Regions from separate parts of the Cellulosimicrobium sp. BMG9.23 genome, predicted to be linked through region 2. Evidence: predicted binding sites of a transcription regulator. Region 2 holds the regulator's gene; each other region holds the start of a gene.

Region 1 (5,797 bases), on a different contig from region 2:
ATCCTCGGGCAGGGCACGACCGTGATCGCCGAGCCCGACGGATCCCTCGGCAGGTACCTCGAGAGCCTGGACCGGATCGAGTCCGTCGTGGGGAACCGGCGGACGACCGGGCTCCCCGGTCACGGCCCGGTGATCGACGACCTCGGTGAGCGGGTGCGCGCGTACCGGACCCATCGGCTCGAGCGGCTCGCCCAGGTGCGTGCCGCGCTCGCGGCGCTCGACCTCGCGCCGGGCGACGAGTCCGCAGCGGAGCGCGTGACGGCGCACGTCTACGCGGACGTCGACCCGTCGGTGCTCGGCGCCGCCCGGCAGAGCGTCGTGGCACAGCTCGCGTTCCTCGCCGAGGCGGACCGGCTCGCGCACCCTCCGCGCCGCGGTCGGTCGCGAGCGCGTCAGCGCGACGCCTGAGTGTCCGAGGCTCACGGCACGATGGGGGGCATGACGACACCACGGCTCGGCATCGCCTACGTCCCCACCCATCCCCCGGAGTCGCTGCGCGCGCTCGCGACGGGCGCCGAGGCCGCCGGCCTCGACGACCTGTGGGTGTGGGAGGACTGCTTCAAGCAGAGCGGCCTCGCGTCCGCGGCGGCGGCGCTCGCCTGGACGGACCGCGTGCGCGTCGGGCTGGGGCTCATGCCCGCACCGCTGCGCAGCACGGCGATCACGGCGATGGAGGTCGCGAACCTCGGGCGCATGTTCCCCGGGCGGTTCGTCGCGGGGGTCGGGCACGGCGTCCAGGAGTGGATGGGTCAGGCGGGCGTGCGGGTCTCGTCACCCCTGACGCTCCTGCGCGAGCACACCCTCGCGCTGCGCGCCCTGCTCGCGGGCGAAGAGGTCACGACGTCGGGCCGGTACGTCACCCTCGACCACGTCCGTCTCGACTGGCCGCCCACCGAGCCGGTCCCGCTGTGGCTCGGAGGCGTCGGCCCTCGGTCGATCGCGCTCGCGGGCGAGCTCGGCGACGGTCTGATCCTCGCCAACGCGTTCACGCCGGCGGAGGTCCGCGAGACGGTGGACGCCGTCCGGACCGCGGCGCACGACGCGGGGCGTCCGGAGCCCGACGTGCACGCGACCCTCATCGCGGCGACAGGCCCGGGCGCGCAGGAGCGGGTCGACCGCGAGGTGCCGCTCTGGGGGCGCGAGGCCGGGATCGGCATCGGGGCGGGTGGCGACGCGCGCGCGATCGCGGACGGGGTGCTCGCCCTCGCGGGCGCCGGCGCGAGCGCCGTGGCGGTCCAGCCGACCGCGGACGAACCGGACCTCGACGCGTTCGTCCGGTTCCTCGGCGAGGAGGTCCGGCCGCTGGTCGTCGCGGGCTGATGAGCGCCGGGCTCAGCGCCCGGTGTGCGCGCGTGCCCGACGCCGCTCGCGCACCCCGTGGACGACGGCGGTCGTCGCGCCCACGAGCGCCACCACGGCCACGGCGAGGAGGAGCCGCGCGGGGAACGCGGCGTAGAGGTCGGTCACCTCGGCCACCGGGATGCCCCAGTCCGTCGCGATCTCCCGAGCCTCCGTGGCCAGGCCACCGATGCCGCCCGGAACGAGCGCGACGGCTCCGAAGACCCAGCCCAGCAGCTCGCCGACGAGCGCGGGCACGGAGTAGGCACCGGAGAGGGCGGAGATCACGCGGACCACACTATCGGGTCGGCCCGGTACGAACCAGGACAACTCGGGACGGGGGCGCCTGGATCAGCGCAGCGGCTTGGCGAAGCAGAGCGCGATGCCGTTGTCGCCGCGGTCGAACGGCGGGTACGGCAGGACGGCGCGGAAGCCCAGGGACCGGTAGAGCGTGATCGCACCGGGCTGCCGGATGCCGGTCTCCAGGAGGAGCGTCGTCGCGCCCTGCCGACGCGCCTCGGCCTCGACCGTAGCCATGAGCGCCCGTGCGACACCCACCCCACGCACCGCCTCGCGGACGAAGAGCTTCTTCACCTCGAGCGCCTCGCCGTGGACGTCACGGACGCCGGGTGCCACGCGTCGCAGCGATGTACAGCCAACCGGTTCGTCGCGCCACCAGGCGACGAATGTCGCCACGGAGGCGGCGCCGAGACGGGCGTCCACGGCGTCGAACCCGCCCGCGGCCTCCAGCCCGGCGAACAGCTCCGGGTACAGGACCGTCGACGACGTGTCGTGCATCTCGCGACGCAGCGCGAAGGCGTCGGTGTCGTCCCACGGCACCGCACGCACCTCGATCCCGTCGGGCGCTCCCGGACCGGCCCCCTGCCGCTCGGACGGCCCCGAGCTGAGGTCGAGGGCGAAGCACCGGGACAGCGGGTCGCCGGCATAGTGGCCGTAGGACTCGGTCGGGAGGTAGCCGAGGTCGAGATAGAGGTCGATCGACTCCGGCTGCCGCGTGCCGGTCTCCAGGACGAGGTGTCGAAGTCCGGTCGCCACGGCGTGCTCGTGCGCGGCCCGCATGGCAGTCCGGGCGTGCCCGCGCCCCCGGTGCTCGGGCACGACGAAGAGGCGCTTCACCTCGCCGGTCGACGGCGCGTGGTGGCCGCCGCGACCGTCGGGCGTCCCCGAGACGTCGCGGAGCGCGACGCACGCCACCGACTCCGTCCCGTCGCGTACGACGAGCGCCGCGACGAGCTCCGTGGCGTCGAACGCCCCGCTGTCGGGCTCGCCGTACCGCTGCGCGAGCTCGGCCTGCTGGCGCGCGAACAGGGCGAGCGCGTCGGCGTCGTCCCCCGGGACCACCGACACGGTGACGCCCGGGGCCGCGGCCGTGCGTGCGCCGTCGGCCCCGTGAGCCGTGACCGTCACGCGTGGACGAGCGTGCTCAGCACCGAGGTGAAGAAGCCCAGGCCGTCCGTGCCCGCACGCGGGCCCGCCTCCGAGGCCGGGCCGAAACCGGCCTCGACGGCGTGCTCGGGGTGCGGCATGAGCCCGACGACGTTGCCCGCAGCGTTCGAGATGCCGGCGATGTCGCGGCGCGAGCCGTTCGGGTTCCAGCCGTCGTAGCGGAACACCACACGACCCTCTCCCTCGAGCTCGTCGAGGGTGCGGTCGTCGGCGACGAACTGCCCGTCCTGGTTCTTCAGCGGGATCGTGATGCGCTGGCCCGCGGAGTAGTCGCGCGTCCAGGCCGTCTCGGCGTTCTCGACGACGAGGACCTGCTCGCGGCACAGGAAGTGCAGGTGGTCGTTCTTGATCATCGAGCCCGGCAGCAGGTGGGCCTCCGTGAGGACCTGGAAGCCGTTGCAGATGCCGAGGACGGGCAGCCCGCCCTGCGCGGCGTCGACGAGCGACTCCATGACCGGGGCGAAGCGACTGATGGCACCGGCACGCAGGTAGTCGCCGTAGGAGAACCCGCCCGGGAGGACGACCGCGTCGACGCCGTGCAGGTCGGCGTCCGCGTGCCACAACGGGACGGCCTCGCCGCCGGCGAGGCGCACGGCACGGGCCGCGTCGCGGTCGTCGAGCGTGCCGGGAAACGTGACGACGCCGACGCGCGCCGTCGCGAGCGCGGAGGACGCGGTCATCAGGCGAGGCCCTGAGAAGCCGCGGCCGTGCCCGCAGTGTCGGACAGGTCGGTCACGGCGTCAGCCACGCGGACGACGTCCTCGATGACCGGGTTGGACAGCACCTTCACGGCGGCCTCCTGCGCGGCCGCGAGGACCTCGGGCGTCACGTCGCCCTCGACCTCGAGCTCGAACCGCTTGCCCTGACGGACCGACGTGAACTGGGTGAAGCCGAGGCGCGGCAGCGCCCCGACGACGGCCTTGCCCTGCGGGTCCAGGATCTCGGGCTTGGGCATGACCTCGACGACGACGCGTCCCACGGGTGCTCCTTGGCGAAGAGTTCGGGAGGGCCGGGGCTCCGGGATCCCGGTCACTGGCGCGTGCAGCACGTGGCGGCACGTCACGGCGTGAGCGAGCGGGAGCCGACGGCGGGATTCCGCGGTCAGTCTACCCGCGCCCCGCTCACGTCACGGCCGTCGTCCACGCCACGCGCCACGGCGCGTGTCGGCCTGCGCCTCTGGTCGGGTCACCGCGACGCCCTCGCAGGACGGTGTCGGAGAGTGCCGCTATTCTCGAACACGTGTTCGAGACGCACGCTCGACCACGCGTGCGAGGGCGGGGTCCTGCCCCTTCCCCGCCCTCGCACGCTCATCACCCCAGCGGACGGAGACCGGTCTTGGCTGCACCACCACTCCCCCCCACCACCGAGCCCGCAACGACGGGCCGCCCGTCAGTACGGACGGTCGCCGCGGTCCTCGCCCGGGACGTGACGTGCACCTTCCCGGGGTGCGCCGTGCCGGCGTTCCGGTGCGACCTCGATCACGTGGTCGCGCCGCGGCCCGGCGACGAGTCCGCCCACGCAGCCGACAACCTCGTCGCGCTGTGCCGGCACCACCACGTCGTGCGGGCGCGCGACGGGTGGCGTCCCGCGCTCCTGGGCGACGGCACGGTCCGGTGGACGGCGCCGAGCGGGCACACCTACCTCCGCGCCGGAGCGCGGACGGCGTGAGCGATGTCGTGTCAGGCCAGGGACGAACCCGTGAGCCGCTCGTAGGCCTCGAGGTAGCGGTCCCGCGTGCGCGCCACGACGTCAGCGGGCAGCGGCGGAGGCGGCGCGTCGCCGGACCGGTCCCAGCCCGACGCGGGCGACGCCAGCCAGTCGCGCACGTACTGCTTGTCGAAGCTGGGCTGAGCCTGGCCTGGCTCCCACTGGTCGGCGGGCCAGAACCGCGACGAGTCGGGCGTGAGCACCTCGTCGCCGAGCACCGTCGCGCCCGTGGTCGGGTCGACCCCGAACTCCAGCTTGGTGTCCGCGAGGATCACGCCGCGCTCGCGCGCGATCTCGTCGGCCCGCGCGTACACCGCGAGGGTGAGGTCGCGCAGGCGCGTCGCGTCCTCGACACCGATCTGCTCGGCCACGACCTCGAACGAGACGTTCTCGTCGTGCTCGCCGACGGCGGCCTTCGTCGCGGGCGTGAAGATCGGCTCGGGCAGGCGCGATCCGTCGACCAGGCCGTCCGGCAGCGGCACGCCGCACACCGCCCCGCCGGCGCGGTACTCGACGAGGCCCGAGCCCGTGAGGTAGCCGCGAGCGACGCACTCGACCGGGAACATGTCGAGCCGTCGGCAGATCATCGCGCGGCCCGCGACCACGTCGGGGACCAGGCCGTCGCCCGGCTCGGCCGACACCTCGGTCGACACGACGTGGTTCGGCACGAGATCCGCGAGCTGCTCGAACCACCACAGGCTGAGCTGCGTGAGCACGACGCCCTTGTCCGGGATGCCCGGGGAGAGCACGTGGTCGAACGCGCTGACCCGGTCGCTCGCCACGACGAGCACCACGTCGCCGAGCGGGTGGACCCCACCGACGGCGGGCAGGTCCGGCTCGTAGAGGTCGCGGACCTTGCCGGAGTACACGTGCCGCCAGCCGGGCAGGTCGAGCGCGGCGGTGTCGAACGCGTCGGCCTCGCCGAGCGAGAGCACCGGTGCGGGATCCAGGGGCGTGTCGGTCACGTCGCCCATTCTCCCACCGCCCGTCGCGACCCCCGCAGACCCGTCCGAGGTGCGGTCCCCTGCGCCCCCGCCGAGAACGACACGGGGGATCGCTTGCGGTCGGATGACGACCCCACGTCGTGCTCGACAGCGCGGATCGTCGTCGGTGAGAAGGCGTCGTGACGATCGTCCCGACATTTGCTAAGGTGCCTTACAACGTGTGTGGGAGCGCTCTCTCATCGACGACAGAGTCTCTCCCACAGAGCACGACGCCCCGCTCACGGGGCAGCAGCACGGATCAGCACGGATCAGCACCACCCGTCCGCGACGTCGCCGATGAG
Region 2 (12,013 bases):
GAGGCCGTCGAGGACCGCCTGGCGTTCGGCCGGCTCGACCTCGAGGACGGCACCCGTCGCTACGTCGGCCGGATCGGTCTCACCGACACCGAGCACACGAGCCTGCTGACGGACTGGCGCGCACCGGCCGCGCAGGCGTTCTACCGCGCGACCGCCGCGCACCCCGACGGCGTCGTCCGCCGACGTCACCTGGTGACCCACCGACGCGAGGTGACGGGGGTCGAGGACGAGCTGCTCGACCTCGACGCGCCCGCCGACGTCGCGGGCTCGACGCTCTCCGGGGAGGGCGCACTGCTCGCCGCGATGGCCGCCGGCCGCACCGGCCGGATGGGCGACATCGTCGCGACGATCCAGGCCGAGCAGGACGCGATCATCCGCTCCCCGCTGGGCGGCGCGCTCGTCGTCCAGGGCGGGCCCGGGACGGGCAAGACCGCGGTCGCCCTGCACCGTGCCGCGTACCTGCTCTACGCGCACCGGCGCGTGCTCGAGCGCTCGGGCGTGCTGCTCGTCGGCCCCAGCCTGTCGTTCCTGCGCTACATCGACCAGGTGCTGCCGTCCCTCGGCGAGACGGGCGTCGTCAGCACGACGATCTCCGACCTCCTGCCCGGTCTCGTCGCGGACGGCGCGGAGGACCCGCGCGTCGCGCAGGTCAAGGGCCGGGCGGTCATGGCGACGGCGGTGCGTCGCGCGGTGCGCGCACGCGAACGCGTCCCCGCGCAGGACGTCCCGGTCCGGCTCGACGGGCAGGACCTCGTCATCCGCCGCCGCGACGTGCGCGACGCGATCGCCAAGGCGCGACGCACGCACAAGCCGCACAACCTCGCGCGCGTGACGTTCGTCCGCGACATGCTCGGGCGCCTCGTCGACCAGTACGCCGCGCGGCTCGGCGAGCCGCTCGTCGGCGAGGACCGCACGATCGCGCTCGAGGACCTGCGGTCCCACCACGACGTGCGCGTCGCGCTCAACCTCGCCTGGCTGCCCATCACCCCCGAGCGGCTCGTCGAGGACCTGTACATCAAGCCGCACCGGCTCGCGGAGGCCGCCCCCGAGCTCTCGCCCGCCGAGCGCCGCCTGCTCGCACGGCCCAAGGGCTCGCCGTGGACGGCGGCGGACGTCCCCCTGCTCGACGAGGCGGCCGACCTGCTCGGCGAGGACGACCAGGCCGCGCGCGCCGAGGCTGCGGCGCGGTCCGCGGAGCACGCGCGCGACCTCGAGTACGCGCGCCAGGTGCTCGAGTCGTCCGGGGCGGGCGGCGGGATCGTCGACGCCGACGTGCTCGCGGAGCGCTTCGCGGCGAGCGGTCCGCGGCTCACCATGGCCGAGCGCGCGGCGCAGGACCGGAGCTGGACCTACGGGCACGTCGTCGTGGACGAGGCGCAGGAGCTGTCCGCGATGGCGTGGCGGATGCTGGTGCGCCGGTGCCCGACGCGGTCGTTCACGATCGTCGGCGACGTCGCGCAGACGTCCTCGCTCGCGGGCGCCCGCTCGTGGGCCGGTGCGCTCGACCCCGTGCTGCGCGACGCCTGGCGCCTGGCCGAGCTCACGGTCAACTACCGCACGCCGGCCGCGGTCGCCGACGCGGCGCGGGAGGCCGCCGTCGCCGCGGGCCTGCCCGTCTCGCCGCTGACGTCGGCGCGCGAGGTCCCGGACTCGCTGCGGTTCGTCGCGGTCGCCGACGGCGCGGTGGACGGCTCCGGCGGACCGGGCGCCACGGTCCCGGCCGACGCCGTGCTGGACGTGGTGCGCCGCGAGGTCGCGTCGACCCGCGCGGCGTTCGTCGGGAGCGAGGCGGGACGCGTCGCCGTCGTGGCGGCGGCTCCGGCCCTCCCGGCGGTGCGGGCGGCGCTGGACCTCGCCGACCGGGGCCGGCGCGCGGACCCCGACGCGCCCGTCGTCGTCCTCGACCCCGTGCAGGTGAAGGGGCTCGAGTTCGACGCGGTCGTCCTCGTCGAGCCGGCCGACCTGGCCGCGGGCGCCTCGGGCGCGTCCGACCTCTACGTCGCGATGACCAGACCCACCCAGCGCCTCGTGGTGGTGCACGCCCGTCCGCTGCCCGCAGGGCTCGGCTCCCGGTAGCCGGCACCGTTCACGTCGTCCCGAGGGCCAAGACCCGTTTGGTCCGCACCGCGGACCAGGCGCACCATGGGGGTGTGCTACGCGCCCTCCTCCTCGAAAACCTGCACCCGCTCGCGGCCTCGAACCTCGAGGCCGCGGGGATCGACGTCACCGTCCGCACCGGAGCGCTCGACGAGCCCGAGCTGATCGACGCCCTCCAGGGCGTCCACCTGCTCGGCATCCGGTCCAAGACGAACGTCACCGCGACCGTGCTCGAGAACGCGCCCGACCTGGTCGCGCTCGGGGCGTTCTGCATCGGGACCAACCAGATCGACCTGCGGTCGGCCGCTGCCCAGGGCGTGGCAGCCTTCAACGCCCCGTTCCAGAACACGCGCTCCGTGGTCGAGCTCGCGCTCGCCGAGATCATCGCGCTCACGCGTCGCCTCACCGAGCGCGACCGCGCGCTGCACGACGGCGTGTGGGACAAGTCCGCCGAGGGCGCTCACGAGGTCCGGGGGCGCACGCTCGGCATCGTGGGCTACGGCAACATCGGCACGCAGCTCTCGGTCGTCGCGGAGAACCTCGGCATGTCCGTGGTGTTCTACGACACGGCGGAGAAGCTCGCGCTGGGCAACGCCCGCCGCATGGACACGCTCGACGAGCTCCTCGAGACCGCCGACGTCGTGACGCTGCACGTCGACGGCCGCGCGGGCAACGCCGGGATGTTCGGGGCCAAGCAGATCGCGCGCATGCGCCCGGGCGCGATCTTCCTCAACCTGTCGCGCGGGTTCGTCGTCGACTACGACGCGCTGCGCGAGGCGATCCTGTCCGGCCACGTCGCGGGGGCCGCCGTCGACGTGTTCCCCGAGGAGCCGAAGCGCAAGGGCGACTCGTTCCACTCGGAGCTCCGCGGCCTGCCGAACGTCATCCTCACCCCGCACATCGGCGGGTCGACCGAGGAGGCGCAGGAGGCGATCGGGCAGTTCGTGTCGTCGAAGCTGCGGGACTACCTCACGACCGGCTCGACGACGCTCAGCGTCAACGTGCCCAACCTCGCGCTCGAGCAGACCACGGGGATCACGCGCATCACGCACCTGCACCGCAACACGCCGGGCGTCCTCGCGGCGGTCAACGCCACGCTCGCCGAGCACGGCACCAACATCGAGGGCCAGCTCCTCGCGACGCGCGGCGAGCTCGGGTACGTCGTCACCGACGTCGGCTCGCGCGTCGAGCCGGCCGTGGTGAGCGCGCTCGCGGACATGGAGCAGACGATCGCCCTGCGCGTCCTGGACTGACCGGCCGCGCGGCCGCAGAGGATCGGATCCACGGACGGCAGCGCCGAGGTCCTCGACACGGCGCGCTGCACCGGGTACGACGACGGGACCCGGCCGCAGGTGCGGCGCGGGCCCCGTCGGGACGGCTCGAGCGGTCAGCCGGACTTGCGGCGGAACGTGCGCTGCACGGGGCCGACCGTCTCCGAACCGTGCACGGAACCGGTGTTCGCCTCCCCGTCGGCCGAACGGTGCCGGGCGGCGTTCTTGCGGTCGAGCGCCTCGCGGAACTTCGCCTTGGCCTCGTCGCTGGGTGTCGTGTCGGCTGCTGGGCGCTGCTGGTCGGACGCCATCGCGTTCTCCTCGTCCTCGGGGTCAGGTGGGGTCGGCCGGGATCAGGACTCGGCCGACGTCAGATGCTCAGGGTGCCCGACGGCGCGGGCCCACCGCCAGCCTCCCCCACGCCCGGCCGTGACGCCACTCCTTTCCGGGCTCCCCGGCTCGGGTAGCGTCGTGGACGTGGCCGACACCGCTCCCGACGACGCACCCGTCACCGGTTCCCGCGACCTGCCCCGTCGACGGCTGGGCCGGGCCGGGCTGACGCTCCCCACGGTCTCGCTCGGGCTGTGGCAGAACTTCGGCGAGGCCGACGCGTTCGCGACGCAGCGGGAGATCGTCCTGCACGCCGTCGACCGCGGCGTGACGCACCTGGACCTCGCGAACAACTACGGTCCGCCGGGCGGGGCAGCGGAGTCCTCGCTCGGTCGTCTCCTCGCGCGCGAGCTGCGTCCCGTCCGCGACGAGCTCGTCGTCACGACGAAGGCGGGCTACCGCATGGGATCCGGGCCGTACGGCGAGGGCGGCTCGCGCAAGTACCTGCTGACGTCGCTCGACGCGTCGCTGCGCCGGCTCGGCCTCGACCACGTCGACGTCTTCTACAGCCACCGCTTCGACCCGACCACCCCGCTCCACGAGACCGTCGGAGCGCTCGCGACCGCGGTGCGCTCGGGACGCGCGCGGCACGTCGGGATCTCGTCGTACTCCGCCCGGCGCACCCGCGAAGCGCTGCAGGTCGCGGCCGAGCTCGGGGTCGAGCTCGTCGTGACGCAGGTCTCGTACTCGATGCTCAACCGGTGGATCGAGGTCCCCGACGAGACGGGCGAGAGCGTGCTCGACGTCGCGGCGGACGCCGGCCTGGGAGTCGTCGCGTTCTCGCCGCTCGCGCAGGGCATGCTCACGGACCGCTACCTCCACGGGACGCCGCGCGGCTCGCGCGCGGCCCGTGGCGGACCGCTGCGCGACGAGTTCCTCTCGGATGACAACCTCGAGCACGTGCGCCGCCTCGACGCGCTCGCCCGCGCGAACGGTCGGACGCTGGCCGCCACGGCGATCGCCTGGGCCCTGCGCGACGAGCGGGTCACCTCGGTGCTCCTCGGTGCCAGCTCCGCACGTCAGCTCGACGACAACCTCGCCGCCCTCGACGCGCCGGCGCTCACCGACGAGGAGCTGCGCGCGGTCGAGTCGGTCCCGTCCGACACCGGGATCAACCTCTGGGCGTCACGCTCGAGCGACCTCTGACCTCCCGGGGCCCCTCGGCAACCACCGGGTCGGGGCAACCACCGGGTCGGGGCAGCCACCGGGCCAGGTCAACCACCGGGTCAGCGCGTCGGGGATCCCGCCACGTCCGCCCCGCCGGCCTCGTCGGGGTCGCCGAGACCGCGAGCCGAGCGCTCGTCGAGCTCTTCCCTCCGGCGGGCCGCGGTCCGCTCCTCGCGCTCGACGCGCAGCGACGTGATCGCGCTCTCGAAGTCCTCCAGGGAGTCGAACGCCTGGTACACGCTCGCGAACCGCAGGTAGGCCACCTCGTCGAGCTCGCGCAGAGGGCCGAGGATCGCGAGGCCGATCTCGTACGCGTCGAGCTCGGCGCTCCCGCTCGCCCGGATCGTCTCCTCGACACGCTGGGCCAGCAGGGCGAGGTCGTCCTCGTTGACGGGCCGCCCCTGGCACGCCTTGCGGACGCCGTTGACGATCTTCTCGCGCGAGAAGGGCTCGGTGACGCCGGACCGCTTGACGACGGACAGGCTCGCCGTCTCGATCGTCGTGAAGCGACGTTGGCACTGGGGGCACTGACGCCGGCGACGGATCGACGCACCGTCGTCGGACGTCCGCGAGTCGACGACACGCGAGTCCGCGTGGCGGCAGAACGGGCAGTGCATGACGGCTCTCCTCGACTGGGTCCCCGGCACCTCGCAGGGCGAGGGCGGCGCGACGAACGTATGACGCCGCCCCACGACGGTGCAACACGCCGACGCCCGACGACACCCGACGACACCCGACGACGCAGCAGATGCGGGAGCTGAGCGGAGCCTGGAGACGCAGAACGGGGGCGACCGTTGCCGGTCGCCCCCGTCGGGACGCCCCCGTCCCCATCTCGCGCGCGACTCGCCTCGCGCGCGCCGACGTGCTCACGGGTCGCGGCTGACCGCGGACCCCGCCTCCTGCCCGGCCCCCCAGCCCGGCGAGTGAGGTGACACTAACTTAGGGCGACCTAAACCTGGAGCGCAACCCCAGGCGCACAGGCGGACGCCTCCGGGGGCGTGTCGTAGGTCACACCGGCGACACGGCTCACGCGTCGACCGGGAGCAGCAGCCGCTGTCCGGCCTGGAGGCCCGACGACGGCAGGCCGTTGAGCTCGACGATCCGGGCCACGACGTCGCGCACGTCCTCGCCGGGCGAGGCGAGGGCTGCGGCATGGTCCCACAGGGTCTCGCCCGCCGCGACCACGTGGACCCGGACCTCCTCGGGCTCCCCCGCCGAGCCCGCGACGGCGCTGCCCACGCGGGCGCCCAGCACGACCAGGAGCGCCAGGAGGGCGACCAGGACGATCCGCCCTCGCAGCGTGAGCCGCAGCGGTGCGTCGGGCGAGACCTCGTCGCGGGGCCTCGTCCCGCCGTGCCCGACCCGGGCGCGCTGGCTCTGCTGCCCGAGCCGGGCGCGCCGGCCGTACCGGCCGCGCTGGGTGCGCTGGTCGCCCAGGGCTTCGATGCCGCTACACGTCACACTCGTCATCACTACCTCCGTCCCTCGCCGGCGCCGGAGCGCCTTCCCCGGTCGCTCCGACCCGGCGAGGTTGCGTCGTCGACCCGATGCCGGATCGAACACCTGTGCGTAGAACACCTGTACGAAGGTCTACCACGATCCGCCCACGGAGTCGAGACATGCTCGAACAGATGTTTGATTCGTGGTGCGCTCTCCCCTAACCTGGGACCAGGTCGGTTCGCCGGACATGTCCACGACAGGTCTGGCCCGGAACGCCTCCCGCCTGGGACGACGCACCGGATCAGGTCGACCGGTGCCCCGGCCGCGCCGTGGGCACCACCGACGAGGAGAGCGGCGTCAGGTACGGAGTGCAGGATTTCTCCGGCCGGGGCGTCGACCGCGAGGCGACGAGGGCGGAGACCACGATGGCGGGACGAGGCAGGGACACGAGTGCGGGGCTCGCCGAGGTGCGCGAGCTTCCTGACGGCACGGCGGGCAGCGACGGCCTGACCCCACGACAGCGCCTGGTCCTCGACACGATCCGCTCGTGCGTCGAGCAGCGCGGCTACCCGCCGAGCATGCGGGAGATCGGTGAGGCCGTCGGCCTGACGAGCCCGTCCTCGGTCAAGCACCAGCTCACCACGCTCGAGCGCAAGGGGTACCTGCGTCGGGACCCGAACCGTCCGCGCGCCATCGAGGTCGTGCAGCCGGACAGCGGCCGCCGTGCCGCTCCTTTGGTCCGCGTCGCCGACGAGCAGGTGCACGACGAGGCGCACCCTGCGCCGTCGTACGTCCCCGTGGTGGGCCGGATCGCCGCGGGCGGGCCGATCCTCGCCGAGCAGGTCGTCGAGGACGTCTTCCCGCTGCCGCGCCAGCTCGTCGGCGACGGCGAGCTCTTCCTCCTGCGGGTGCAGGGCGACTCGATGATCGACGCCGCCATCTGCGACGGGGACTGGGTCGTCGTACGTCGGCAGAACGTCGCGGAGAACGGCGAGATCGTCGCCGCGATGATCGACGGCGAGGCGACCGTCAAGACGTTCAAGCGGGGCGACGGGCACGTCTGGCTCGTGCCCCACAACGCCGCGTACGAGCCGATCGCCGGCGACGACGCACAGGTTCTCGGGCGCGTGGTGTCCGTCCTGCGCAGCCTCTGATCGCGGGGCTGCCCGGATCCTCGCGGGCCGTCGCAGCCTGAACGGCCCCGCGACGACGGGCCGGTGATCCCTCGCCGGGGATCACCGGCCCGTCGTCGTGCGGTGCTCCTACAGGCCGAACTGCCGCGCGACGGCGCGCAAGGACTCCGCCGAGCTGCGGAGACCGGCCAGCTCGGCGCCGGAGAGCGGGACCTCGACACGCTCGCTCGCGCCCCGGCGGTCGATGAGCGTCGGCAGCGACAGGCACACGTCGTCGATCCCGTAGTCACCGTCCAGGAGCGTCGAGACGGGCAGGAGTCGGTGCTCGTCGCCGAGGACCGCCTCGATGATGCGGATCCCGGCGAGGCCGACGGCGTAGTTCGTCGCGCCCTTGCCCTCGATGATCCGGTAGGCGGAGTGGACCACCTCGTGCGCGATCTCCTCGCGCGCGTCCTCGGACAGCGGAGGGTGGCCCGCGATCCCGGGCCAGTCGAGCAGGGGGACGCCGCCGATCGTCGCCGAGCTCCAGAGGGGGATCTCGCTGTCGCCGTGCTCCCCGGCGATGTAGGCGTGGACGTTCTGGACCGCGACGCCGCAGTGCTGCGCGACGAGGAAGCGCAGGCGCGACGAGTCGAGCACGGTGCCGCTGCCGAACAGGCGTTGGGGCGGCAGGCCGGAGAACTTCAGCGCCGCGTAGGTGACGATGTCGACGGGGTTCGTCACCATGACGTAGACGGCGTCCGGCGCGACCTCCACGAGCCCCGGGAGGATCGTGCGCATGAGGCCGATGGTGCCCTCGGCGAGGTCGAGGCGCGTCTGGCCCTGCTTCTGCTTCGCCCCCGCCGTCACCACCACGACGTCGGCGCCCGCGCACACCGCGACGTCGTCGGATCCCTCGACCTTCGCCATCGGCATGAACTGGATGCCGTGCTGGAGGTCGAGCACCTCGGCCTCGACCTTGGCCCGGTTGACGTCCAGCATGGCGACGGTCCGGGCCGCACCCCGCATGAGCGCCGCGTACGCGAGAGTCGACCCGACGGCTCCGGCCCCGACGATGGCCAGCTTCGTGGTCCGCGCTCCTGCCCGCGAACCCTGGCCTCCACGGCTCTCGTCACGGGTGGGCAAGGTGGTGCCAGCGTCGCTCATCGCGCCTCCGTCTCGTGGTCTTCGCTCAGCCTAGGGCGGCGAGGCGCCTCAGCGCAGCGGCAGCGACCTCGCGGTCGGTCGTCTGCCAGAAGCCAGGCATCGAGCGCGTGAGGAACGTGCCGTAGCGCGCCGTGACGAGCCGGGGGTCGAGGACCGCGACCACGCCGCGGTCGGTCGTCGAGCGGACGAGGCGCCCCGCGCCTTGCGCGAGCAGGAGCGCCGCGTGCGTCGCGGACACCTGCATGAAGCCGTTCCCCCCGGCGGTCTCGACGGCGCGGGCGCGCGCCGAGCGCACGGGGTCGTCGGGCCGGGGGAACGGGATGCGGTCGATGAGCACGAGCTGGCACGACGGGCCGGGGACGTCCACGCCCTGCCACAGGGACAGCGTCCCGAAGAGGCACGTCGCGGGGTCGTCGGCGAACTCGCGCACGAGCGTGGGCAGCTGGTCGTCGCCCTGGCACAGGACGGGGACGTCGAGCCGCTCGCGCATCGCCTCGGCGGCGGCGACGGCCGCCCGCCGCGACGAGAACAGGCCGAGCGTCCTGCCACCCGCAGCCTCGACGAGGGCGGCGATCTCGTCGAGCTGGTGCTCGGTCGCAGCCTCCCGTCCGGGTGTCGGCAGGTGCTTCGCGACGTAGAGGATGCCCTGGCGCGGGTAGTCGAACGGGCTGCCGACGTCGAGGCCCCGCCAGGACGGCGCCTCCTCGCCGTCCGACGCGCCCCCGCCCAGCCCGAAGGTGCGCGCGACGGCGTCGAAGGCCCCGCCGAGGGCGAGCGTCGCGGACGTGAAGACCCCGGTGCGCTCGGTGAGGAGGTGGGTCCGGATGAGACCTGCGACGCCGAGCGGCGCCGCGTGGAGCCGGCTCGCGCCCTCCCCGAACCGGTCTGCGGTCCAGCCGCCCTCGCCCGGCCGCGAGCACCAGAGCACGTCGTGCCCCGTCGGGTCGCCGGCCATGCGCTCGGCGACCTCGAAGAGCTGGAGCATCGCCGACTGCGCCATCTTCAGCCCGGTGTCCGGCGTGGCGGGCTTCTGGACGCCCGTCTCGGGCTTGAGCCGTGAGAGCACCTCGCGGGCCGCGTCGCGGACGGCCGCGACGGCGTCGCGTGCGCCGTCGGGCAGCCCGTCGGGGAAGCGTTCCGCGGGCAGGGCGCCGACGACCGTGCCGAAGGCCGCGGAGGCGGCGTCGAGCGCGTCGGTCGTGGCGCCACCGTGCCGGCGCGCGAGGCGCGCGGCGCCCTCGATGGCGGGGACGGAGAGATCGACGGTCGCGGCCGCCGTCACGCGGTCGGCGAGCTCGTGCGCCTCGTCGACCACGAGCACGTCGTGCTCGGGCAGCACGCCCGGCGAGCCCATCGCCGCGATGCCGAGCATCGCGTGGTTCGTCACGACGACGTCCGCCTCGCGGGCCGCGGCCCGCGCCTTGTCCGGGAAGCACTCCGCGAGGAGCGGGCAGCGCTGGCCGAGGCACTCGAGCGCGGTCACCGAGACCTGGCGCCACGCCTTGTCGCTCACGCCGGGGACGAGGTCGTCCCGGTCACCGGTCGTCGTCTCCTGCGCCCACTCGCGCACGCGCACGATCTGTTCGCCGAGCGACGGCGCCGCGCGACCGTCCGCACGCGCCGGCGGGTGGTCGGTCGCGCCGGCGGTCTCGCCGGGCAGGTCGAACAGCGTCGGCTCGTCCGTCGGGTAGCCGCCGGCGACCTTGTGGACGCACACGTAGTTGTGCCAGCCCTTGAGCAGCGCGATCGAGGCCGGTCGGGGCAGCTCCGCGCCGATCGCGTCCGCGACGAGCGGGAGGTCCCGGGTGATGACCTGGCGCTGGAGCGCGAGGGTCGCGGTCGAGACGACGACGCGCTCGTCGGTCGCGACCGCGTGCCGCACGGCGGGGACGAGGTACCCGAGGGACTTCCCCGTGCCGGTGCCAGCCTGGACGACGAGGTGCTCACCGCTCCCGATCGACCCGGCGACCGCACCGGCCATCGCGTGCTGCCCGTCGCGGCGCGCGCCGCCGAGCCTCCCGACGGCGAGGTCGAGCAGCGTGTCGACGTCCGGCACGCCGGCGAGCGTCGCCGCGTCACGGGCTGCCGCGTCAGGAGAGGGCGGGGCGTCCGCCGCCGCGGTGTCCTCGGTCGGACGGTTCGTGGCGGGCGAGACGGGAGGCACCCGACGAGTCTACGGTCGGGCACCGACGAGGTCCGGCCCGGCCGGCAGCGCTGTGGACGGGCGGCTGTGGACGACCGGCCGTGGACGACGCACGACGGCGCAGCACGGCACCGGAGTGCCGTGCGGCGCCGCTGGCGGTCCGCGCGCGTCGAAGGCGCTCAGGCGTTCGCGACCGCCCCCGCGAGCTCGGCCGCGAGCGCCTCGGCGACACGGCCGCGCAGGAGCGTGCCCTCGGGCGTGTGCTCCTCGTGGTCGATCTCGCCCTCGGTGTGCACGCGGTGCACGAGGTCGCCGCGGTGGTAGGGCACGACGACGTCGATCGTCACGTCGGGTCGCGGCAGCTCGTCCGCGATGAGCTGCCGGAGCTCGTCGATCCCCGCTCCCGTGTGCGCCGACACGACGACCGTGCGGCGCTCGCGCCGCCGGATGTGGTCCACGACCTCGGGGTCGGCGACGTCGGCCTTGTTGAGCACGACGACCTCGAGGACGTCCTCGACGCCCGGGATGTCGGCGAGCACGTGCCGGACCGCGGCGATCTGGCCCTCCGGGTCGGGGTGCGACGCATCGACGACGTGCAGCAGCAGGTCGGACTGGCCGACCTCCTCGAGCGTCGACCGGAACGCCTCGACGAGCTGGTGCGGGAGCGCGCGCACGAAGCCGACGGTGTCGGCGAGCGTGTACACGCGCCCGTCCTCCGTGCGGGTGCGCCGGACCGTCGGGTCCAGGGTCGCGAAGAGCGCGTTCTCGACGAGCACCCCCGCGCCCGTGAGCGCGTTGAGGAGGCTCGACTTGCCCGCGTTCGTGTAGCCCGCGATGGCGACCGAGGGGATCTCGTGGCGCTTGCGCGACGACCGCTTGGTCTCGCGGCCCGGGGCCATGGCCTGGATCTCCCGGCGCAGCTTCGCCATGCGGTTGCGGATGCGCCGCCGGTCCAGCTCGATCTTCGTCTCACCGGGACCGCGCGAGCCCATGCCCGCGCCGGCGCCGCCGACCTGTCCACCGGCCTGTCGGGACATCGACTCGCCCCAGCCGCGCAGGCGCGGCAGGAGGTACTCGAGCTGCGCGAGCTCGACCTGGGCCTTGCCCTCCCGCGACTTGGCGTGCTGGGCGAAGATGTCGAGGATCAGCGCGGTCCGGTCGACCACCTTGACCTTGACGATGTCCTCGAGCGCGCGGCGCTGAGAGGGCGCCAGCTCGCCGTCGAT
Region 3 (12,013 bases), on a different contig from region 2:
TCGGCGAGGCGCTGCGTGCCGCCGGGGCGGGCCCGGGCGACTACCGGGAGCCGACCGACGTGCAGGCGTTCGAGGCCGACGCCGGCCACGCGCACGCACTGCGCCTCGGCGACCTCGTCCTGAGCGCCGTGGGGGCGCCCGGGCACACCGAGGGCTCCACGCTCTGCCTGCTCGGCCGACCGGGGGCCGGTCTCGTGCTGAGCGGCGACGTCCTGTTCGCGGGGTCAGTCGGGCGCACGGACCTGCCCGGCGGCGACGGGGCGACGATGTCGCGGACGCTGCGGGACGTCGTCGGGCGCCTGGACGCGCGCTGGGACGTGCTGCCGGGCCACGGTCCCGCGACGACCGTCGCCCGAGAGCTCGCGACCAACCCGTTCCTCGCCCAGGGCTGACGTCTGGAAGGATCAGGTCCCATGGCCAGGCCCACACCCCTCTCCGGATTCCCCGAATGGCTGCCCGACGGACGGATCGTCGAGCAGCACGTCCTCGACGTGCTGCGCCGCACGTTCGAGCTGCACGGCTTCGCGGGGGTCGAGACGCGCGCGGTGGAGCCGCTCGACCAGCTCCTGCGCAAGGGGGAGACGTCGAAGGAGGTCTACGTCCTGCGCCGGCTCCAGGAGGAGGCGGGGGAGGGCGACGAGGGCCGCACCGGTCGGCCCGAGAAGCAGCTCGGCCTCCACTTCGACCTGACCGTCCCGTTCGCCCGCTACGTGCTCGAGAACGCGGGGCACCTGGCGTTCCCCTTCAAGCGGTACCAGATCCAGAAGGTCTGGCGCGGGGAACGCCCCCAGGACGGGCGGTTCCGTGAGTTCACGCAGGCGGACATCGACGTCGTCGGTGCCGGCGAGCTGCCGTACCACTTCGAGGTCGAGCTCCCGCTCGTCATGGCGGAGGCGCTCGGCGCGCTGCGCGAGCTCGGGGTCCCCGAGGTGCGCGTGCTCGTCAACAACCGGCGCGTCGCCGAGGGCTTCTACCGCGGGCTCGGGCTCGACTCCGTAGACGACGTGCTGCGCCAGATCGACAAGCTCGACAAGATCGGCCCCGAGAAGGTCGCCGGCCTCCTCGTCGCGGAGGCCGGCGCGACGCCCGAGCAGGCGGACGCGTGCCTGGCCCTCGCCGCCATCAGCGGCACGGACACGACCGTGGTCGACCGCGTGCGGGCGCTCGCGGCCGAGCGTGGCGTGACGAGCGAGCTCATGGAGACCGGGCTGGGCGAGCTGGCCGCCATCATCGAGGCGGCGAGCGTACGCGCTCCCGGCGTCGTCGTCGCGGACCTCAAGATCGCCCGCGGCCTCGACTACTACACGGGCTCCGTGTACGAGACCGTGCTCGTGGGGCACGAGCAGCTCGGCTCGATCTGCTCCGGCGGCCGCTACGACACCCTCGCGTCCGACGGCGCGACGACGTACCCGGGCGTCGGGCTGTCGATCGGCGTCTCGCGGCTCGTCTCGCGCCTGCTGTCGGCGGGGCTGGTGCGCGCGACGCGCTCGGTGCCGAGCGCCGTCGTGGTGGCCGTGACGAGCGAGGAGTCCCGTCCGGCGTCGGACGCGGTGGCCACGGCGCTCCGGGCGCGCGGCATCCCCGTCGAGGTGGCGCCGAGCGCGGCGAAGTTCGGCAAGCAGATCCGGTTCGCCGACCGCCGCGGCATCCCGTTCGTGTGGTTCCCCGCGGCCGGGCAGCTCGACGACGCGGGCGAGCCGCGACCCGACCAGGTCAAGGACATCCGGTCGGGCGAGCAGGTCGACGCCGACGCCGCGTCGTGGGCGCCGCCTGCCGAGGATCTCTGGCCCCGGGTCGTGCCGGGAGCCTGATCCTCGCGCCCCGGGGTCCGGGCCGCGGGGCACGCGTCATCCGGTGAGCGCGCCGAGCCCGGTCAGCCAGCCGACGCGCGCGCCGAGCACGACGACGCCCGCGGCCGCTGCGAGGACCGCCACGGCCGCGAGCACGTCGCGCGAGCCGAGCGCGACCGGGCGGGAGGTCGTGCGCGGCCCGGCCCCGAGCCCGCGCGACTCGAGGGCGATCGCGAGCCGTTCGGACCGTCGGATCGCGCCGACGAGCAGCGCGAAGGCCGCCGTGCCCAGCGCGCGCGGCGAGCGTGGGAGATACCCCGCGGCGCGGCGCGGGTCCCGGACCGCCTGCGCGCACCGGATGGTGTGCCACGTGCCGGGAAGCTCCTCCAGCAGCCGGTGCGCCGCGAGCACGGCGAACGTCCACGTGGCGGGCAGCCGGGCGTGCTGGTGCAGGCTCGTCATGAGGCGCACGGGTTCCGTCGTCAGCACGAGCGTCAGGGACAGGACGCCGACGAACAGCGTGCGCAGCGCGAGCGAGGCACCGATCGTCAGCCCGGTCGCACCGACGGTGACGGGGCCCACGACGACCGCGTCGCCGCCGGGGCGCGTCAGGACGTTGACCACGAGCAGGCTCGTCGCGAACACGAGGAACGGCACGTGGCCCAGGGCGACGGCGCGCAGCGGCACCCGCCCGAGCACCAGGAGCGCGGCGAGGGCGAGGACGTAGCCGATCGCGGGCGTCACGGGGTCCGTCACGAGCAGCGCCGCGGTCGACAGCACCAGCACGGTCGCGAGCTTGACGGTCGGGTTCCACCGCGCGAGCGGGCTCATCCGTGCACCGCCGGGACACGGTCGTCGCGGCCGGTTCCCGACCGGGTGACGAGCGCCTCGTCGAGCGCACGGACGAGCGCGCGCATCCCGACCCCCTGGACCTGGCCCGAGCGCGCCCACCACTCGAGCAGCGGCGGCCGGGCGAGACGTGCACCGGCGCACAGCGCGTCGTCAGCGAGCGCGTCCGCGGTCTCCCGCGTCGCGACGATCCGGCCGTCGACGACGACGGCCACCCGGTCCGCGACCCGCGCGACGAGGGTCAGGTCGTGCGTGACGAGCGCGACGGCGCCCCCGCGGTCCGCGAGGTCTCGCAGGACCCGGGCGGTCGCGTCGGCCTGGGCGCGGTCGAGCCCGAAGGTCGGTTCGTCCGCGAGCAGGACCGGGGGATCGAGCACGGTCGCGGTCGCGAGGGACAGCCGCCGCTGCTCGCCGCCCGAGAGGCGGAACGGGTTCGAATCGGCGAGGTGGGTGAGCCCGTACGCCGCGAGCGTCCGCGCGACGCGCTCGTCGAGGTCGGCGACGCCCGCGAGGCGTGGCGACCACGCGACCTCGTCGCGGACGGTCCGCGCGAGGAGCTGGTGCTCGGGATCCTGGAAGACCATCGCGACGGGCGCCGTCCCGGCCACCGTCAGCGTGCCGGAGCGCGGTTCCAGCCCGGCGAGCCCCCGCAGCAGCGTGGACTTCCCGCTCCCGTTGGGTCCGACGACGGCGAGCACCTCGCCGGCGTGCAGGTCGAGGTCGACGTCGCGCACGACCGGCGCCCTCGACCGTGTCACCGTGAACGAGCGCGCACCGAGCGCGACGCGTGCTGGGCGGTCGAGGGACGGGGCAGTGGGTGACGGGGCGATGGGTGACGAGGAGGCGAGGTCGACGAGCCACGCGTCGGTGCGGTCGGAGCCGAGCGGTCCGGGTGCACCGGCCGCCTCGAGCAGCACGTCGAGAGGGAGCCAGCAGCCGAGCTCCACGAGCCGCTGCGCGTGCTCGCGCAGCACGACGCCGGTGGGGCCGTGCGCGACGACGCGCCCCCCGTCGTCGAGCACGAGCGTGGCGTCGGGCAGGCCGCCGAGCTCGTCGAGGCGGTGCTCCACGACCACCACGGTGCGCCGCTGCGGAGCCGGGCCGGACGGCCCGGGGTGCGCCGCGCCGTCGGGCCATGGCACACCCGGAACGCCCGCGATCCGGGCGACGAGCGATCCGATCTCGCGTGCTCCCGCGGGGTCGAGGAGCGCGGTGGGCTCGTCCAGGACGAGCACCGCGGGGTCGGTGACGAGCGCGGCGGCGAGCGCGACGCGCTGCGCCTCCCCGCCGGACAGCGCGCTCGTCGACCGCGCTCGCAGGTGCGTGGCCCCCGCCGCGGCGAGGGCCTGCGCGGACCGGTCGTCGATCGTGGCCGGGTCGGCGGCCCGGTTCTCGAGCGCGAAGCGCAGCTCGTCCTCGACGCCGCCGAGGCACAGCTGGTCGCCGGGGCTCTGCTGCACGAGACCGACGTCCGCGGCGAGGCGCGCCACGGCGACCTCGCGGGGGTCGTGGCCGACGACCTCCACGTCGCCGGTCACGTGGCCGGGCAGCGTGTGCGGGACGACCCCGGTGAGCACGCGCAGCAGCGTCGACTTGCCGCACCCGGACGGTCCGACGACGAGCAGCCCGCTCCCCTCGGGGACGTCCACGCTCACGCCGTCGAGCACGGGGAGGTCGTCGTGACCGACGCTGACGGTCAGGCGCCGGGTCCGCACGGCCGCCGGCGCCGCGGGGCGCGGTCCGGCCTCAGCCACGGCGCGCCCCGATCGCGAACGCGTCGAGGGCACCGGTGCGCGCGAGCGCGTCGCCGAGCAGGCGCGCGGCGATCCCGCACAGCAGCACGCACGACACGACCTGGATGCCGAGCCGGAGCATCGCGTAGTCCTGGCCGAGCCACCCGAACCGGACCGCGTTGAACGCGTACGTGACGAGGGCCGCGCTCACGCCGGACGTGACGAAGACCCACCAGCCGTAGCGGCGGTAGCGCGTGAGGGCGAAGGGCAGCTCGGCTCCCGCGCCCTGCACGAGCCCGACGAGCAGCAGGAGGGGCCCCGCGGGCGAGGCGAGGAACACGACCTCGACGAGCGCAGCGAGCGTCTCGGTGAGGATCCCGACGCCCGGCTTGCGCACGATGTACGTCGCGAGCGGTCCGACGACGATCCAGGCACCGGCGAGCACGTTCGCGGCGAGGTCGGCGAGCGGGCCCATCGCGAGCTGGAGCGGCGCCCAGAGCTGGACGAACGCCCAATAGACGAAGCCGAACACGACGCCGAGAACAGCGACGAGCACGGTCTCGTGGAGCGTCAGGCCGCGGCGCCGTCGGGACGTCCCTGGCGGGGGCGTGCCGGTTCGTTCGGCGGTTCGTCCGGCAGGTCGGGCTGCGGGTCGGGCGGTGGGCTCGGTCATGCGGGTCCCTTCGTCGGGCCGCGACGGGTGCACGACGACGCGTCCCGCACCTGCGCGCGCACGGTGCCCGGCTGCGCGGCCGTGCCGACGCGTGCGGGCGCGTGCGGGCGTAGGGGACGGTGACGTCGGCCCTGCTCCCTTCGCTGGTACGAACCAGATCAGGTTCCACGGGTCTGCCGGTGGGACACGGAGGTCCGGCCGGCACTCTCAGCGCTCGTGCGCTCCCCGGGGGCGTTCGGGCCGACCCTAGGGGCTCGTCCGCCCGCGGACAATCCCCGTCTCACGATCTCGGCTCGCCACGACCCTGCGGGAACACTTCTTGACACGCGCGTCGAACACCTGTTCGAATGGCGAGGTGCGATGGGACGGACAGGCGATCGGCGCGGACGACGGCGCGCTCCCGGGGCTGGAGCGCGCCGGGCTGGTGCGCAGCGTCCGCACGCCCGAGTTCGCCGGGATCACGTTCCACGAGGTCACCGCCAAGAGCGCACTGTCCAAGGTGCCCGCGATGTCGCGCATGCCGTTCCGCTGGACGGTCAACCCGTACCGCGGCTGCAGCCACGCCTGCTCGTACTGCCTGAGCCCGCAGACCCCCGTGCTCCTCGCCGACGGGACGCAGCGGCCCGTCGGCGAGCTCCAGGTGGGCGACGAGATCGTCGGCACCCAGGCGCACGGCGCCTACCGCCGGTACGTCCGCACCCGCGTGCTCGACCGCTGGACCACGCGCAAGCGCGCCTATCGCGTGACGCTCGCCGACGGGACGCGTCTGGTCGCGAGCGGTGACCACCGGTTCCTCACCGAACGGGGCTGGCGCCACGTGGTCGCAGGAGCGGGCCACCACGCCCACCTCGCGCTCGGGGACGTCCTCGTCGGCCCGGGACGGAGCGGCTTGCGGGAGCTCGCCGCCACGGCTGCGGCGGACGAGGATTCCGGCGCCTCGCCCCTCCTCGGGCGGGACGTCACCAGCGGTGACGCCCTGCGCGTCGAGTCGCTGGAGGCGCTCGGCGGCGCTGACGACCTCGTCGAGCTCGTCGACATCACGACGGGGACGCGCGACTTCGTCGCGGCCGGCGTCGTGAGCCACAACTGCTTCGCACGCCCGACGCACCAGTACCTCGACCTCGACGCGGGCGACGACTTCGACCGCGAGGTCGTCGTCAAGGTCAACGTCGACGACGTGCTGCGCGCCGAGCTGGCCAAGCGGACGTGGACGCACGAGCCCGTCGCGCTCGGGACGAACACCGACCCGTACCAGCGCGCGGAGGGCCGGTACCGGCTCATGCCGGGGATCGTCTCAGCGCTCGCGGACTCCGGCACGCCGCTGTCGATCCTCACCAAGGGCACGCTCCTGCGCCGCGACCTGCCGCTGCTCGTCGACGCGGCGTCGCGCGTCGAGGTCGGGGTCGGGGTGTCGCTCGCGCTGCTCGACCCCGAGCTGCAGGCGTCCGTCGAGCCCGGCACGCCGAGCCCTCGCGCACGCCTCGACCTGATCCGCACGATCCGCGAGGCAGGGCTGCCCTGCGGTGTCATGGTCGCCCCCGTGCTGCCGTGGCTCACGGACTCCACGCGCGCGCTCACCGACCTCCTCGACGCGGTGAAGGACGCGGGTGCCACCGGGGTGACCGTGCTGCCGCTGCACCTCAAGCCCGGGACGCGGGAGTGGTTCATGTCCTGGCTCGCGCGCGAGCACCCCCGCCTCGTCCCCGGGTACGAACGGGTCTACGACCGCGGCACGTACGCGTCCAAGGCCTACCGGTCCTGGTTGTGGGACCGTGTGCGCCCGATGCTCGAGACGCGGGGCTTCGCCGTCTCGGGCCACCGCGGCCCGTCGGGCGTCGAGGGTCGCTACCGGAGCGGCGAGCTCGGCGGGCTCGGTGCCGCCGAGCCGCCCGTCGACGGCGCGTACCCCCGCGGCAGCCTCGCCCGCCCGGCCGCCCCGTCGGCGGCCGGAGGGGCGCTCGCCGGCATGCCGGTCGACGGCGGCGCGCTCGACCTCGCGGGCGGCGGCGTGGAGCAGGTGCTCTTCTGAGGCCCGCTGTCAGCGGTCGGCGAGGCGGGCCGGGAACCCGCCCGTCGCGACCGGGCCCCAGCGGATGATCGTCACCCGGACGAGGCACTTGCCCTGCGCGACCATCGCCGCGCGGTACTCGTCCCAGTCCGGGTGCTCGCCCGAGATCGCGCGGTAGTAGTCGACGAGCGGCTCGACCGCGTCGGGCAGCTCGATCACCTCGGCGGTCCCGTCCACCTGGACCCACGGGTCGGAGAATCCCGGACCGAGCGACAGGAGCGACGCCTGCGGCCGACGACGCAGGTTCGCGGCCTTCGCGCGCTCCGGGTACGTCGACACCACGACCCGGCCCTCACCGTCGACCCCGTACGTCACCGGGCTGAGCTGCGGCGAGCCGTCGGAACGCGTCGTGACGAGCACCCCGTCGTGGCGCGAGCGGAGCAGCTCGACGAGCTCGTCACGCTCGATCCGGCGGGCGGTGGCGATGGTGCGGGGCATGCGGATCCTCCTGGTGGGCTCGGGTGCGTCACCGACTAGACTCGCACGGGCGCTCGTCGCGCCCCCACTCCTCACGCGACCCCTCGTACGACATGGAAGGACGAACTCCGTGCTCCGCACCCACACGGCCGGCTCACTGCGGGCCGAGCACACCGGTCAGACCGTCACCCTCACGGGCTGGGTCGACCGTCGGCGCGATCACGGGGGAGTGGCCTTCATCGACCTGCGCGACGCGTCCGGCATCGCCCAGGTCGTCATCCGCGACGAGTCCGTCGCCCACCCGCTCCGCAACGAGTTCGTGCTCCAGGTCACCGGCGAGGTCTCGCGGCGCCCCGACGGGAACGAGAACCGGAACCTGCCGACGGGCGAGATCGAGGTCCTCGCGAGCGACGTCGTCGTGCTCAACACGTCCGAGGCACTGCCGTTCCAGGTGTCGACGGCGCTCGCGGACACCGAGACGATCGGCGAGGAGGCGCGCCTCAAGCACCGCTACCTGGATCTGCGCAGGCCTGCGCCGTCTGCTGCGCTTCGCCTGCGGTCCAAGGTCAACCAGGCCGCGCGCCGCGTGCTCGACGCCGAGGAGTTCGTCGAGATCGAGACCCCGACCCTCACGCGCTCCACGCCCGAGGGCGCGCGCGACTTCCTCGTGCCCGCGCGCCTGTCGCCCGGTTCCTGGTACGCCCTGCCCCAGTCGCCGCAGCTGTTCAAGCAGCTGCTCATGGTCGCGGGCATGGAGCGCTACTACCAGATCGCGCGCTGCTACCGCGACGAGGACTTCCGCGCCGACCGCCAGCCCGAGTTCACGCAGCTCGATGTCGAGATGAGCTTCGTCGAGCAGGACGACGTCATCGCGCTCGCCGAGAAGATCCTCGTCGCGCTGTGGGAGCTCGTGGGGTACACGATCCCGACGCCGATCCCGCGCATGACGTTCCACGACGCGATGCGGCTGTACGGCAGCGACAAGCCGGACCTGCGCTTCGGCAACCCGCTCGTCGAGCTCACGGACTACTTCAAGGACACGCCGTTCCGCGTGTTCCAGGCCGAGTACGTGGGCGCCGTCGTGATGGCCGGCGGCGCCTCGCAGCCGCGCCGCCAGTTCGACGCGTGGCAGGAGTGGGCCAAGCAGCGCGGCGCTCGCGGCCTCGCCTACGTGACGTTCCAGGAGGACGGGACGCTGGCCGGTCCCGTCGCCAAGAACCTGTCCGACGCCGAGCGCGAGGGCCTGCAGGCCGCGACGGGCGCGCGGCCGGGTGACGCCGTGTTCTTCGCCGCCGGCAAGACGTCCGACTCGCGCGCGCTGCTCGGTGCTGCGCGCCAGGAGATCGCGAAGCGCACGGGGGCGATCGACGAGAACGCGTGGGCCTTCGTGTGGGTCGTCGACGCGCCGCTGTTCAAGCCGACCGGGGAGGCCGCCGCCGAGGGCGACGTCACGCTCGGCAGCTCTGCCTGGACGGCCGTGCACCACGCGTTCACGTCCCCGACGCCGGAGTGGGTCGACACGTTCGAGTCCGCGCCGGGCGACGCGCTCGCCTACGCGTACGACATCGTGTGCAACGGCAACGAGATCGGCGGCGGCTCGATCCGTATCCACCGCCGCGACGTGCAGGAGCGCGTGTTCGACGTCATGGGCATCGGCCCCGAGGAGGCGCAGGAGAAGTTCGGCTTCCTGCTCGACGCCTTCAAGTTCGGCGCGCCGCCGCACGGCGGCATCGCGTTCGGCTGGGACCGCATCGTCGCGCTGCTCACGCAGTCGGACTCGATCCGCGACGTCATCGCGTTCCCCAAGTCCGGCGGCGGCTACGACCCGCTGACGCAGGCGCCCGCGCCGATCACGCCGGAGCAGCGCAAGGAGGCGGGCGTCGACGCCAAGCCGGCTGCGAAGGGTGAGCCCGGAAACCTCCCGGCGGCCGCCGCGGAGTGACGACCAGCACCTCCCGTGAGGGCGTGCCGACCCGGGACCGGGACGGCGCGCCCTCACGCGTGTCGCGGGTCTCGCGGGTGCCGTCCGCGTGGGACGACCATCCCGTGGTGCGCGCTGAGCGGCACGCGTGGGACGTCCTCGACGTCGGAGCGCGGGACGACGCGCTCGTCGTGCGACGCGCGCTCGACGACGACCGGGTGGGGCTGTGGGGACTCGGCACGCCCGACGGTGTCGCGCGCCTCCTCCTCGACGAGACCGACCTGGCCGCGAACGCGGTGCGCTCGTCGCTCCCGCACGGGACGACGGCCGCGGCGTCCGCCCTCGTCGACGGCTCCGTCGCGCGCCTGCCGGCGCACCTGCGCACGGAGCCCGTCTCGCGGTGGGACTGGTTCACCGCGACGACCGATCCGCCCGTCCAGCCGGGGGAGGAGCGCGTCGTCGAGCTCGACGGGGCCCTCGGACGCGCGGCGGCGCGTGCCGCTCTCGACCGCGCGAACCCCGCGGCGGAGCTCGACCCGCACGACCCGGCCACGCGGTGGTGGGGCTGGCAGGACGATGCGGGCGTCGTGCGCGGGGTCGCCGGGGCGCGGTGCGAGGGACCGGGCGTGCCCTGGGTGCTCGGGGGCGTCGCCACGGACCCGGCGGTGCGTGGGCGCGGCGTCGCGCGGTCCGTCACGGCGGTCGCCACGCGTGCCGCGCTCCGGCACGACGAGATCGTCGTCCTGGGCATGTACGCGGACAACGGCGCCGCGCGACGCGTCTACGAGCGGCTCGGGTACGTCGTCACGCAGCAGTTCGAGTCACGCCGCTGATCCGGCGCCGGTCCGGGCCGGTCCCGCCGCGGACCTGACCGACCATGCCCGGCCGTGCTGCCGGACGCCCGCTGTCAGTGCGAGAGCGAGAGCCGCCGCTGCACCCGACGCAGGGGGCCCGGCGCCCACCAGTTGAACCGGCCGAGGAGCGTCATCGTGGCCGGCACGAGGAGCAGGCGGACGATCGTCGCGTCGATGAGCACCGCGACCGCGAGGGCGAAGCCCACCTCCTTGATGACGAGGAGATCGCCGAACACGAAGCCCGTGAAGACGACGACGATGATCGCGGCGGCCGACGTGATGATCCGGCCGGACCGCTGGAGCCCGAGCCGGACCGCCTCGTCGTTCGGGTGACCGGCGTCGTAGAGCTCCTTGACGCGCGCGAGGAGGAACACCTCGTAGTCCATCGCGAGCCCGAACGCGAAGGCGACGACCAGGGCGACGACGTACGTCTCGATCCCCCCGACCGACGAGAACCCGAGCAGCCCCTCGAGGTGGCCGTCCTGGAACACCCACACCAGCACGCCGAGGGACGCCGCGAGCGAGAGCACGTTCGTGAGCAGCGCCTTGACGGGGATCACGACAGAGCCGGTCATGAGGAACAGCAGGATCATGGTGGCGACCACGACGATCCCCACCGCCCACCACACCCGTTCTCCGAGCGCGTCGAGGAAGTCCACCTGGCCGGCGGCCTGGCCCGTGACCCACACCTCCGTGCCCGCGTCGAGAGCGCGCACGTCGCGCACGACGGAGACGGCCTCCGGGCTGCCGGCGTCGCCACCCTCGACGTGGATGCCGACGACGGCGTAGCCGTCGAGCGCCGCCGCCGGGTCCACCTGCGCGACGCCGTCGACGCCCTCGACCTGGTCCGCCCAGGCCTGCGCCCCCTCGACACCGCCGTCCACCACGGCGACGACCTGCGGGCCCGCGCTCGACGGGTACTCAGCGGCGAGCTCGTCGACGAACTCGCGCTGGGGCGCGCTCGGCGGCAGCAGCTCGATCCCCGAGTTGCGCATGTGCAGGCCCAGCACGGGGAGCGCGAGCACCACGAGCAGGCCGACCGTCGTGAGCAGCACCCACCACGGGTGGCGCTGGACGCGCCCGGCGAGACGCGAGAAGACGCCCTCGTCGGACTGCACGTCGGCGGTGCGCGCGAGGACGCGCCGCAGTCCCGGGACCCGACCCAGGAGTCCGGGCCTGGCGAGCCTGCGGCCCGTGAACGCGAGCAGCGCCGGCACGAGCGTCAGCGCGGTGGCGACGGCGATCAGCACGACGGCGAGCCCGCCGGCACCCACCGAGCGCAGGATGTCGGGCCGGAAGACCATGAGTCCGGCGATCGAGATCGCCACCGTGAGCGCCGAGAACGCGACGGTGCGCCCGGCCGTCGCCATCGTCCGGACGAGTGCCTCGTGCACCACCCCGTCGCCGCGTCGTCGTCGCAGCGACGGGTCGTCGCCGGCGTCGATCAGCCGGTGCAGCTCCTCGCGGAACCGCGAGACGACGAGGAGCCCGTAGTCGATCGACAGCCCGAGCCCGAGCACGGTGACGACGTTGACGACCGATGCGTCGACGTCGAGCAGGTACGTCAGGCCGAACAGCGCGCCGAGGCCGCTGCCGATGGACGCGATGGCCCCGGCCATGGGCATCGCGGCGGCGAGGAACCCGCCGAAGACGAGCACCATGATGAGCAGCGCGACCGGGAGCGAGACCTTCTCGCCCGTCGTGAGGT

What was found. The regulator LexA, encoded in region 2, represses DNA repair genes until DNA is damaged. The targets are predictions, from matches to a motif close to TCGAACANNTGTTCGA.
Region 1: a site for LexA is predicted at 4,037-4,052, ahead of AC4H2G_RS03040 (HNH endonuclease signature motif containing protein). Genes of this name have one in related genera too.
Region 3: a site for LexA is predicted at 5,377-5,392, ahead of AC4H2G_RS15550 (Rv2578c family radical SAM protein). Genes of this name have one in related genera too.

What each region holds. Positions count from the first base shown of each region.
Region 1 covers NZ_JBZGBZ010000002.1:206,856-212,652, forward strand. The annotation lists gene AC4H2G_RS03010 (MBL fold metallo-hydrolase) at 1-408, shown strand, start outside; gene AC4H2G_RS03015 (LLM class flavin-dependent oxidoreductase) at 439-1,320, shown strand; gene AC4H2G_RS03020 (hypothetical protein) at 1,333-1,626, opposite strand; gene AC4H2G_RS03025 (GNAT family N-acetyltransferase) at 1,690-2,766, opposite strand; gene purQ (phosphoribosylformylglycinamidine synthase subunit PurQ) at 2,763-3,485, opposite strand; gene purS (phosphoribosylformylglycinamidine synthase subunit PurS) at 3,485-3,784, opposite strand; gene AC4H2G_RS03040 (HNH endonuclease signature motif containing protein) at 4,141-4,473, shown strand; gene AC4H2G_RS03045 (phosphoribosylaminoimidazolesuccinocarboxamide synthase) at 4,485-5,486, opposite strand.
Region 2 covers NZ_JBZGBZ010000010.1:138,555-150,567, reverse strand. The annotation lists gene AC4H2G_RS18350 (HelD family protein) at 1-2,076, shown strand, start outside; gene serA (phosphoglycerate dehydrogenase) at 2,151-3,350, shown strand; gene AC4H2G_RS18340 (DUF5302 domain-containing protein) at 3,485-3,679, opposite strand; gene AC4H2G_RS18335 (aldo/keto reductase) at 3,846-4,904, shown strand; gene nrdR (transcriptional regulator NrdR) at 4,985-5,542, opposite strand; gene AC4H2G_RS18325 (LysM peptidoglycan-binding domain-containing protein) at 5,952-6,395, opposite strand; gene lexA (transcriptional repressor LexA) at 6,791-7,519, shown strand; gene AC4H2G_RS18315 (L-lactate dehydrogenase) at 7,628-8,644, opposite strand; gene AC4H2G_RS18310 (ATP-dependent DNA helicase) at 8,670-10,808, opposite strand; gene hflX (GTPase HflX) at 10,967-12,013, opposite strand, start outside.
Region 3 covers NZ_JBZGBZ010000008.1:181,369-193,381, reverse strand. The annotation lists gene AC4H2G_RS15575 (MBL fold metallo-hydrolase) at 1-392, shown strand, start outside; gene hisS (histidine--tRNA ligase) at 414-1,811, shown strand; gene AC4H2G_RS15565 (energy-coupling factor transporter transmembrane component T family protein) at 1,848-2,621, opposite strand; gene AC4H2G_RS15560 (ABC transporter ATP-binding protein) at 2,618-4,393, opposite strand; gene AC4H2G_RS15555 (ECF transporter S component) at 4,386-5,045, opposite strand; TPP riboswitch at 5,162-5,283, opposite strand; gene AC4H2G_RS15550 (Rv2578c family radical SAM protein) at 5,401-7,074, shown strand; gene AC4H2G_RS15545 (PPOX class F420-dependent oxidoreductase) at 7,084-7,551, opposite strand; gene aspS (aspartate--tRNA ligase) at 7,661-9,472, shown strand; gene AC4H2G_RS15535 (GNAT family N-acetyltransferase) at 9,580-10,284, shown strand; gene AC4H2G_RS15530 (MMPL family transporter) at 10,359-12,013, opposite strand, start outside.